3 regions of the Dactylosporangium sp. NPDC051484 genome follow, and region 3 is predicted to be linked to each of the others. Evidence: riboswitches for the same ligand, from Rfam matches in the RefSeq annotation. Region 3 holds a riboswitch; each other region holds the start of a gene.
The links. Region 3 has a riboswitch for cobalamin ahead of AB0367_RS04490 (ribonucleoside-diphosphate reductase subunit alpha). Riboswitches for the same ligand answer to the same signal wherever they lie in the genome.
Positions count from the first base shown of each region.

Region 1: linked by a shared signal. The riboswitch ahead of AB0367_RS21150 (CbtB-domain containing protein) and the one ahead of AB0367_RS04490 (ribonucleoside-diphosphate reductase subunit alpha) in region 3 are both predicted to bind cobalamin.
Region 2: linked by a shared signal. The riboswitch ahead of AB0367_RS31820 (ABC transporter substrate-binding protein) and the one ahead of AB0367_RS04490 (ribonucleoside-diphosphate reductase subunit alpha) in region 3 are both predicted to bind cobalamin.

Region 1 covers NZ_JBFAZX010000012.1:91,415-94,681, forward strand. The annotation lists gene AB0367_RS21140 (DUF929 family protein) at 1-14, opposite strand, end outside; gene AB0367_RS21145 (cyclase family protein) at 225-1,049, shown strand; cobalamin riboswitch at 1,104-1,239, shown strand; gene AB0367_RS21150 (CbtB-domain containing protein) at 1,272-1,496, shown strand; gene AB0367_RS21155 (CbtA family protein) at 1,514-2,332, shown strand; gene AB0367_RS21160 (ferric iron reductase) at 2,319-2,960, opposite strand; gene AB0367_RS21165 (sigma-70 family RNA polymerase sigma factor) at 3,049-3,267, shown strand, end outside.
Region 2 covers NZ_JBFAZX010000029.1:52,615-55,881, reverse strand. The annotation lists gene AB0367_RS31825 (MFS transporter) at 1-1,180, opposite strand, end outside; cobalamin riboswitch at 1,415-1,596, shown strand; gene AB0367_RS31820 (ABC transporter substrate-binding protein) at 1,624-3,183, shown strand; gene nikB (nickel ABC transporter permease) at 3,192-3,267, shown strand, end outside.
Region 3 covers NZ_JBFAZX010000002.1:116,926-120,192, reverse strand. The annotation lists gene AB0367_RS04500 (amidohydrolase/deacetylase family metallohydrolase) at 1-730, shown strand, start outside; gene AB0367_RS04495 (aldolase/citrate lyase family protein) at 757-1,494, shown strand; cobalamin riboswitch at 1,636-1,848, shown strand; gene AB0367_RS04490 (ribonucleoside-diphosphate reductase subunit alpha) at 1,982-3,267, shown strand, end outside.

The DNA.
Region 1 (3,267 bases), on a different contig from region 3:
TGTCGTTTGGACACGCGGCCACCTTCCGGATCCGTCGGTCTTCCCTTAGTCGCACGCGGCACGGCGAAGGTTCCCCGATCTCGCGAAAGATCACCCGCCGGCGCGATCGTAGGCGAGCGGGCGCGCGCCGGGCCGGGCCGAAGGTCCCGGACGGGTGGCGCCGAAGGCCCTACAGTCGGCAGCGACATCGTCGTGCACGGATGCGAAGGGACGATTCGAGAACTATGCAGAGAAGACACCTGCTGGCGGCGGCCGGCGGAGCCGTCGCCGGCGCCGCCGGGCTCGCCGGGACCGCCTCGGCGGCCCCCGCCGGTGGCGCCGCGCTGCGGCCCGGCAAGACCCGCCTGATCAGCCTGTCGCACGTCAACGACCCGGCGAAGACGAACATCTACCCCGGCGACCCCGAGTTCACGCTGGAGACCATCGCCACGATCGAGAACGAGGGGTACTACCTGCAGTACGTCCGGGAGGGCGAGGCGACCGGCACGCACTGGGGCGCGCCCGGCCACTTCAACGCCGGCGAGCCGCTCGCCGACGAGCTCGACCCCAACGACCTGTTCCTGCCGGCGGTGAAGATCGACGTGCGGGACAAGTGCGCGCGCAACGCCGACTACGCGCTGACCGTCAACGACGTGAAGCAGTGGGAGCGCTGCCACGGCCGCATCCCCGACGAGTCCATGATCATCATGTGGACCGGCTGGGAGTACAAGTGGGGCACCCCGGCCTTCCCGAACCTCGACGCCGACGGCGTGCTGCACCAGCCCGGCTTCGCGCCGGAGACCGTGCAGTGGTTCATCGACACCGGCCGGATCGGCCACAACGGCGGCACCGGGATCGACACGTTCGGCCCCGACCTGGGCACCGACCCGGAGTACCGCGCCTCGCTGCTGGTGTACCGGCGGCACCGGGTCAGCCTGGAGATTCTCGCCGGGCTCGCGCGGTTCCCGGCGACGGGCGGGTCGGTGCTCTGCGGCGGGTTCATCAACCACAAGGGGTCGGGGTCCACGGCCCTCATCTTCGGAGTGATCCCGCCGGGCGTGCGTGTGTGAAGTGTGTGTGAATGGCCACGGGCCGGTGCCTACGGGTGCCGGCCCGATTGACGTAAGGAGCGCCCGACTCTTAGTGTCTGACGTGTGACGGGGTGAGGGAAGCTGGTGCAAGTCCAGCACGGTCGCGCCACTGTGAGCCGCCTCTCGCGGTGAGTCAGGATACTCCGCCGCCACGACTCCCCATCCACACGAGGGACGCACGATCCCTGAAGGAGGCCACAGATGAGCTCCATCTCCAGTGCCGAGACGCCCCAGGCGACCACGACCCCGCTGGTCCTGCCGATCTCCCGCTCGCTGTTCTGGCTGGGCGGCACCGCGCTGCTCGCCCTGCTGGTCTACTACTTCGTGGGCATCGACCAGGGCGCGGTGTCGATCTTCGGCAGCGACACCCACCTGCACGAGTTCGTGCACGACGGCCGCCACTTCCTCGGCTTCCCCTGCCACTGAGCAGGCTCCCGCCCACAATGGAAAAGCGACTCATCCTGCGCGGCCTGCTGGCCGGCGCAGTCGGTGGCGTGCTCGCGTTCGTCTTCGCCCGCATCCTCGCCGAGCCCCTGATCCAGCAGGCCATCGATTACGAGGATGGCCGCTCGCACGCCCTGGGTGAGGGGCACGAGCACGAGATCTTCAGCCGCGCCATCCAGGAGAACGTCGGCATCGGCGCGGCACTGATCCTCTTCGGCGTCGCGATGGGCGCCCTGTTCGCCGTCGCGTATGCGATCTGCCTCGGCCGGGTCGGGCGCATCCGGGCCCGGCCGCTCGCCCTGCTGGTGGCCGCGGCGGCGTTCACCGGGGTCTTCCTGGTGCCGTTCCTGAAGTACCCCACGAATCCGCCGGCGGTCGGCAACGACGCCACGATCGGGCTGCGCAGCTCGCTGTACCTCGTGCTGACCGGCGCCTCCGTGGTGCTCATGATCCTGGCGACCTGGCTCGGCCGCCGGCTGCAGCCGCGTTTCGGCACGTGGAACGCGGCCCTGCTGGCCGTCGGCGCCTACGCGCTCGCGATCGGCATCCTGTTCGTGCTGCTGCCGAACCTCGGTGACCTGGACGCCAACAAGGAGCTGGGCCAGTCGACCGAGACGCCCCCGCCGCTGCTCGACAGTAGCGGGAAGATCATCTTCCCGGGCTTCCCGGCCGACCTGCTCTACGAGTTCCGCCTGTACGCGGCCGGCGCTCAATTGCTGATGTGGACCGCGATCGGGCTCGTCTTCGGCGCGTCCGCCGAACGCCTGCTGGAGCGGCCGCGGGTCGCGGAGCGCCCGGTGGCGGTCACGCCGGCCTGAGCACGCAGTCGCCGCACGTGCCGCCGCCGGGGATGCGGTAGTACAGGCAGCAACTACGACGGCGTAGCGACCTCTGCCCGGCGCTTGCTTGCCCGACGATCGCCATGCCGGCCAGTGGCGGCCTGCCCAGCAGGTCCGCCACTGCCGGCCACGCGCCCTCCGGCAGCTGCCCGGCCGCCCCGCCGAGCGCGGACGCGACGTTGCCCCACAGCACCCGCGGCGAGAGCCGGAACCGCGCCCGGAACACCTCCAGCAGCGGGGCCACCAGGCCGAGCACCGCCACGTCGAACAGGTCCGCGGCCGGGCGCGCCTCGACCGCCAGCGCGGCGACCGGCAGTGGCCCGCCAGGCACCGGCCGCCACCACAGGTCGGCCGGCGTCACCCCGCGGATCGTCCCGTGCAGGGACTCCGCCAGCAGCGGCGACACGAGCCGCGACGCGTACCCGAGGAACAGCACGGACGCGACCACGCGCTCCGGCACGGCGTCCTCGGCGAGCCCGTACATCGCGACCAGCCCCTGCCGCGACACCGCCACCCGCTCCGCCAGCACGCCGGGCTCCAGCAGCTCGGCGAACGGGCGCCAGCCGGCCCCGGCCTCGTGGTCCTCCCAGACGAAGTACGGGTTCACGCCCGTACCCTATCGGCTGCGGTTTGGTTGAACCCTGAACCGTCTCGTGGTGTAGACCCGTGTGGGGAGGCTGTCGAGAGGGGCTGTGGTGACGCGCGACGAGGAGCTCATGACCGCGCTGTACACCGAGCATTACGGTGTGTTGCTCGCCTTCGTCTCGCGGTACGAACGGGACCGCCACCGCGCCGAGGACCTCGTGCAGGACACGCTCCTGCGCGCGTGGCGGCACATCGAGCGCATCGACGTCACGCGGGACACGACCCGGGCGTACCTGCTCACCATCGCCCGCAACGTGGTCAGCAACGCG
Region 2 (3,267 bases), on a different contig from region 3:
GAAGTGTCAGCCATCCGGCCAGGACGATGGTCAGTGCCGGTGCTCCCAGCAGCGCGATCAAGGCGCCGCTGGCCATGGTGCCCATCGCTGCGCCTCCGGTGGTGAGCGTGTCGATCGCGCTGGTGACTCGGCCGCGCAGGGCGTCGGGGGTGACGGCGAGCCGATAGGAGTCGAGGGCGACCATGTAGACGGGCGAGACCACCGACTCCACGAACGCCACGACCAGCAGCAGCCACCACGTCCGCGCCACCGCGTAGAACGGAAAGGCCGTCGCCTCGACCCACAGCATCGTGACGGACAGGGCCCCGAGCGGAAACCGGCGGGTGAGCGCGGGTGCCAGCAGGCTGCCGAGCAGGGCGCCGGCGCCCGCGCCGGTGAACACCATGCCGACCTGGGTGGGGTTCGCGTCCAGTTGCCTGGCCAGCATGATGATCAGCAAGTAGCCGGCGCCGTACCGCAGGCTGTCTGCGGCATCGAGCAGCGCCAGCGTCCGGATCACCGGTCTGCGCCACAGCCAGGCCAGCCCGCGACCGATGTCGATCACGAGTGCGCGCGGCGAAGCCGGCGTCGTGGCCCGTGCCTGCTGGAAGTCGGCGCGGATGCCGCGTAAGGACACGGCCGACGCCAGGAACGAAGCGGCGTTGAACGCGAACGGGAGCATCCGGCTCACGGCGAAGGCGATGCCCGCCACGGAGCCGCCGACGATGCGAAGCGTGTTGGACATCGCCCCGGCCGCGCCCAGCGCGCCGGGTAGGTCGCGGTTGCTGACGATGTTCGGCAACGCCGAACTGTTCGCCGCCCCGAACATGGTGCTGAGCACGCCGTTCAGCACCGCGACGGCATAGAGCTGCGGCATGCCGAGCATGCCGAACGCCGCGGCTACGGCAATGGTGGCGGTCAGCACGCCACGCCCGATCTCGCACCAGATCATCGTGGCCTTGCGATCCCAGCGGTCGGCCAGCGCGCCCGCCAGCAGTCCGAAGACGAGGTAGACCACGGTTTGCAGGCCGAGCAGGACACCCGCCTGCGTCGAGGACCCGGTCAGCGTGATGACCAGCAGAGGCAGCGCGAGGAACTGCAGCGAGTCGCCCAGCTGTGAGACCAGTCGTCCTCCCAGCAGCAGCCGGAAGTCGTGCTGACGCCACAGGGATCGAGGCGGCGTCGACGTGAGGTTGTCCATGGGGGATCCGTGTCGAAGCCTGACGGCTAGACGTCACTGGGCGAGAACATGAGCCAAGACCGTACGGGGCGACGCGACCGGCGGCAACACGAATTCCATCCACAGGTGTCAGGATGACGTGCCGGTCCTGCTGGCGGGAGCCGGCAAGGGTGCGGCGGTGGGGGCCATAACCTGCCGGGCGCAGGCAAGTGTGGCATGCCTCATTCGGATCTTGTCGGTGCGGTTGGCCTCTGCGTAGTCTGCCGGAGTCGTGGTGCTCGGGAAGTCCGGTGGAACGCCGGCGCGGCCCTCGCCACTGTGATCGGGAGTCTCCGGCATCCACCCTTGTGGGGTCACTGGGCAGTTCTGCCTGGGAAGGCCGGCCGGGGACGCACCTCCCGTCAGCCAGGAGACCGGCCACGGCACGCACGTGTACACCCTGTCCACGAGGTGCTGGAAGGCTGATGTTCCGCATGCTGTCCATTTTCCGGGCGGCGGCGCTGGTCGCCGTGCTGTCCCTTGCGCTCGCCGGTTGCGGCAGCGCCAATCCGGTCGCGACGTCCGACGAGCCCGCCGCCGAACAGACGTTGAAGTTCCTGACGGTCAACATGCCGAGGTCGCTCGATCCGGTCCACATCGACGCGCAGCGGATCCTCGAGAACGGCCTGGCCGAGTCCCTGGTCGTGCAGAACGACGACGCCACCCTGCGGCCAGGTCTGGCCACGTCATGGCGAACCGTCGAGCCCACCGTGTGGGAGTTCACACTCCACAGTGGTCTGAGGTTCTGGAGCGGGGCGCCGGTCGACGCCGCCGCGGTCAAGGCGTCCCTGGAGCGGCACAAGGCGAAGAACCCGCGCGCCAAGTCGATCCTCGGCGCGATGGAGTTCGCCGCGGCCGACGCCACCACACTGCGGATCACGACGAAGACTCCCGACCCCGGGCTGGCGTTCCGGCTCACCACGTACGGCATTCACAATGCCGCTGAGGCGGACCGGCGCGGCGACGAGTTCAACCGCGACCCCGACCTGACCGGGTTCATGAAGCCGGTCCAGTTCGTGCCGGGGGAGACGCTGGTCGCCGAGGCGAACCCGGACTACTGGGGCAAGCCCGAAGGCGGCATCAAGCTCAAGCGAATCGAGGCGCGGCTCGGCTCCGACCCGCAGGCCCGGATGCTCGCGCTGCGCTCCGGTGACGCCGACGCCGAGTTCAACGTCGAGATCGATCAGCGCCTGCAGTACGAGAAGTCCGGCACGAAATTCAGCGTGTACTCGCCGGCGCCGACCACCCGCAACATCTGGCTGAACACGACGAAGGTCCCCGCGTTGCGGGACAAGGCGGTCCGGCAGGCCCTCGATCTCGCGGCAGACCGCAAGGAACTGGTGGACGGGCTCAACCACGGCTACGCCAAGGCGGCGACCGGGCACTTTCCCGCCGGGCTGCCCTACGCCGTGGACTCCGGCACGACCACCGACGCCGCCAAGGCCGCGGCGATCCTCGACGCCGCCGGCTGGTCGCCCGGCCCGGACGGGGTACGGGCGAAGGACGGCACCCGGCTGCACTTCAAGATCCTGACGTACACCGTGTTCCAGCCCCTGGCGATCGCCTTGCAGAGCCAGTGGAAGAAGGTCGGTATCTCCACCGAGCTGGCCCCGGTCGAGACCACCGCCTCCAACCAGATGATGCTCGACGGCAACTTCGAGATCGCCACGTACTGCTCGTGCGGCTCGGCCACCGGCGACATCGCCGGACAGCTGCGCTCGTTCTACCGCACCGGCGTCGTGTCCAACTACGGCGGCTACAGCAACCCGCAGGCCGACGCGCTCATCGACCAGCTCGGCACCGAGTTCGACCCGGCGAAGCAGGCCGAACTGGCCAAGCAGGCGCAGCGAATCCTGCTCGACGATGTCGCGCTGGTCTACCTGTACGCCTCGACGCAGTGGGGTGCGGCCTACGCGCCCCGGGTGCGCGGCGTGGAGCCGAACCTGTCGCGGCGGATCCTGCCTGGCATGTGGCTGGCGCGGTAACCGGCCCGATGCTTCGCTACGTCGCCGTGCGGCTTGCCGCGACGGTGCCGGTACTGCTGGGCATCTCGATCGTGGTGTTCACGA
Region 3 (3,267 bases):
CGTGGTCGAGGACGCTCTGGCGACCGCGGAGGAGAACCCGGATGTGGTGCGCGGCTTCAAGATCCGCCTCTCCGAGGATGTCGTCGGGCACCACTGGGAGGCGTTGCTCAAGAAGTCGATCGTCCTCGCCGAGCAGGCAAGGCTGCCGCTGATGGTGCACATCGGTGAGACCGAGGCGCCGCTGCCCGTGGTCCTGGACTTCCTGCGCCCCGGTGACGTCGTCGCGCACTGCTACACCGGCAAGCCGCACGGCATCCTCGACGGCGACGCCGTGCTGCCCCAGGTGCTCGCGGCGCGCGAGCGTGGCGTGCTGTTCGACTCGGCGCACGGCAAGAGCAACCTCAGCTTCGAGGTGGCCAGGCGCGCGATCAGCGCCGGCTTCCTGCCCGACATCCTCAGCTCGGACACCAGCGCCCGAAACTGGCGCGGCCCGGTCTTCGACCTGCTCACCAGCATCTCCAAGCTGGTGGCGCTCGGCGCGCCGTTCGAGGAGTGCATTCGTCGCGCGACGGTCACGCCCGCGGCCCTGCTCGGCCTGGACGCCGAGGGCTACGGCCGGCTCGAAGTCGGTGGCCGGGCGGACGTCACGGTGCTGACCGAGACGAGTGAGGTCGAGCTGCCAGACGCGGCCGGCAACTCCATCGTCGCGCCGCGCTTCGAGCCGGCCATCGTCATCCGCAACGGCGCCCGGGTGCAGACCGTCCCGTGGCGGGGCGGCGCTTCGGCATGACTTCGGTCCACGGACTCCGGCGTACCTTGAGGGCCGAACTGGCGGCCGGTCACCGCCTGGTCGGCACCTTCGTGAAGCTGGCCAACGCCGACGTCGTCGAAATGGCGGCGTACGCGGGATTCGACTTCGTCGTCGTCGACCTCGAACACTCGACGCTCGGCGAGGCCGACGCCATCGGCCTGGTTCGGCACGCCGAGGTCTGTGGCATACCGGCGCTGGTCCGCGTCCCGGCCGTCGAGCCGGCGCTGATCGCGCGGCTGCTGGAGAACGGGGCGGCCGGCATCCAGCTGTCGATGCTGCGCACCGCCGAGCAGGCGCGTCGCCTGGTGGCCGCGACGCGCTTCGCCCCGTCCGGTGAGCGATCGGTCAGCCTCGCCAACAGGGTGGCCGGTTTCGGCGCTACCTCACTGCGGGATTTCCTGCAGTCGGAGGCCGAGGCTCCGCCGATGCTGGTCGGTCAGATCGAGACCGCGATCGCCGAGCCATGGCCTGACGTGCTCCACGGCCTGGACGTGGCGTTCGTCGGCACCACCGACCTGTCGGTGAGCCTGGGCCTGCCCTCCAGCGACGAGCTGTCAGCACAGGTGGAGCGGGTGGCGTCGGCCGCGCGGGCGGCAGGGGCGGCCTTCGGCGGCTGGTCTGCGAGCGTGGACGCCGCCTCCGCGCAGGGACTGGCGGGGGCCGGGTACTTGATCGTCGGGTCGGACCTGCAGATCCTCGCGGCGGGCCTGCGGGCCGCGAGGTCCCCGGGGCACGGCAACTGACGGCGGCCAGGGCTTGCCTGGCCGCCGTTCGCCGCCGCATGCCACCACGGCGACCTCCACTCGGGCGTCACGCACGGTGATGCGACGCACGCGACACGCCGACACACGATCTGGTGTTCCTATTCTCAGCGAATCCCATATATGGTGTTGCCCGCAGCTGGTTCGCCCGTCCCGCCAGGACGGGCATCGCAAGAGGGAACCCGGTGTGAGTCCGGGACTGCCCCGCAGCGGTAAGTGGGAACGAAAGCCGTCATCGAGCACTGGGCCGCACGGTCTGGGAAGCGACGGCCGGTAGGCGACCGAGTCCGGTCATGCCCGCGAGTCCGAAGACCTGCCAGCGCACTGCGGGCCACATCGGCCCGCAGTGGTCGGAGACCGCGCGGGACGGTCGACGCCGACGCCAGATGACGGCGCATGCCGTGGTCCGGTGACGTCGTCCCCTGCGCGCCCGTCCGGAGTCGGCATACGGGTGACGAGGGGGACACACATGACGGTCACGCAGGACAAGGCCGCGCCCGGTCAGGGGGCGCCGGAGCAGCGGCGGCATGCTATGCAGGTCCGCAAGCGCAACGGCGACCTGGAGCCGGTCGACGTCAACAAGATCGTCAAGGCGGTCGAGCGGTGGGTCGGCGAGCTGGATGAGATCGACCCGCTGCGGGTGGCCACGAAGACGATCAGTGGCCTGTACGACGGCGCCACCACCGCCGAGCTGGACAAGCTGTCGATCCAGACCGCCGCCGAGCTCATCGGCGAGGAGCCGCAGTATTCCCGTCTCGCCGCCCGTCTCCTGGCCGCGTTCGTCGACAAGGAGGTCCGCGGGCAGGGCATCGCCAGCTTCAGCCAGTCGATCCGGTATGGCCACCAGCAGGGGCTGATCGGCGACGAGACGGCCGCGTTCGTGGCCCGCAACGCCCGCAAGTTCGACGACGCCGTCGACCTCGACGGGGACCTGCGTTTCGAGTACTTCGGCCTGCGCACGGTCGCCGACCGATACCTGCTGCGCCACCCCGAGACCCGGCTGGTCGTCGAGACGCCGCAGTACTGGCTGCTGCGCGTGGCGTGCGGGCTGTCGCAGACGCCGGCGGAGGCGATCGGCTTCTACCGGCTGATGTCCAGCCTGGCATACCTGCCGAGCTCGCCGACGCTGTTCAACTCGGGCACCCGGCACACCCAGATGTCCTCGTGCTTCCTGGTGGACTCGCCGCTCGACGAGCTGGACTCCATCTATGAGCGGTATCACCAGGTGGCGAAGCTGTCGAAGTTCTCCGGCGGCATCGGCATCTCGTGGTCGCGCGTGCGGGGGCGGGGCGCGCTCATCCGCGGTACCAATGGGAAATCCAACGGCATCGTGCCCTTCCTCAAGACCCTCGACGCCGGCGTCGCCGCGGTGAACCAGGGCGGGCGGCGCAAGGGCGCGGCGTGCGTCTACCTGGAGCCGTGGCACCCCGACATCGAGGAGTTCCTCGAGCTGCGTGACAACACCGGCGAGGAGTCCCGCCGCACCCACAACCTCAACCTGGCCAACTGGATCCCGGACGAGTTCATGCGCCGCGTCGAGGCCGACGCCGAGTGGTCGCTCATCGACCCGTCCGACGCCCCCGAGCTGCCCGACCTGTTCGGGGCCGAGTTCGACGAGGCGTACCGGGCGGCGGAGAAGCAGGCCGTGCGGACCGTCAAGGCCCGCGAGCTCTACGGCAAGATGATGCGCACCCTCGCGCAGACCGGCAACGGCTGGATGACGTTCAAGGACGCCTCCAACCGCCTGTCGAACCA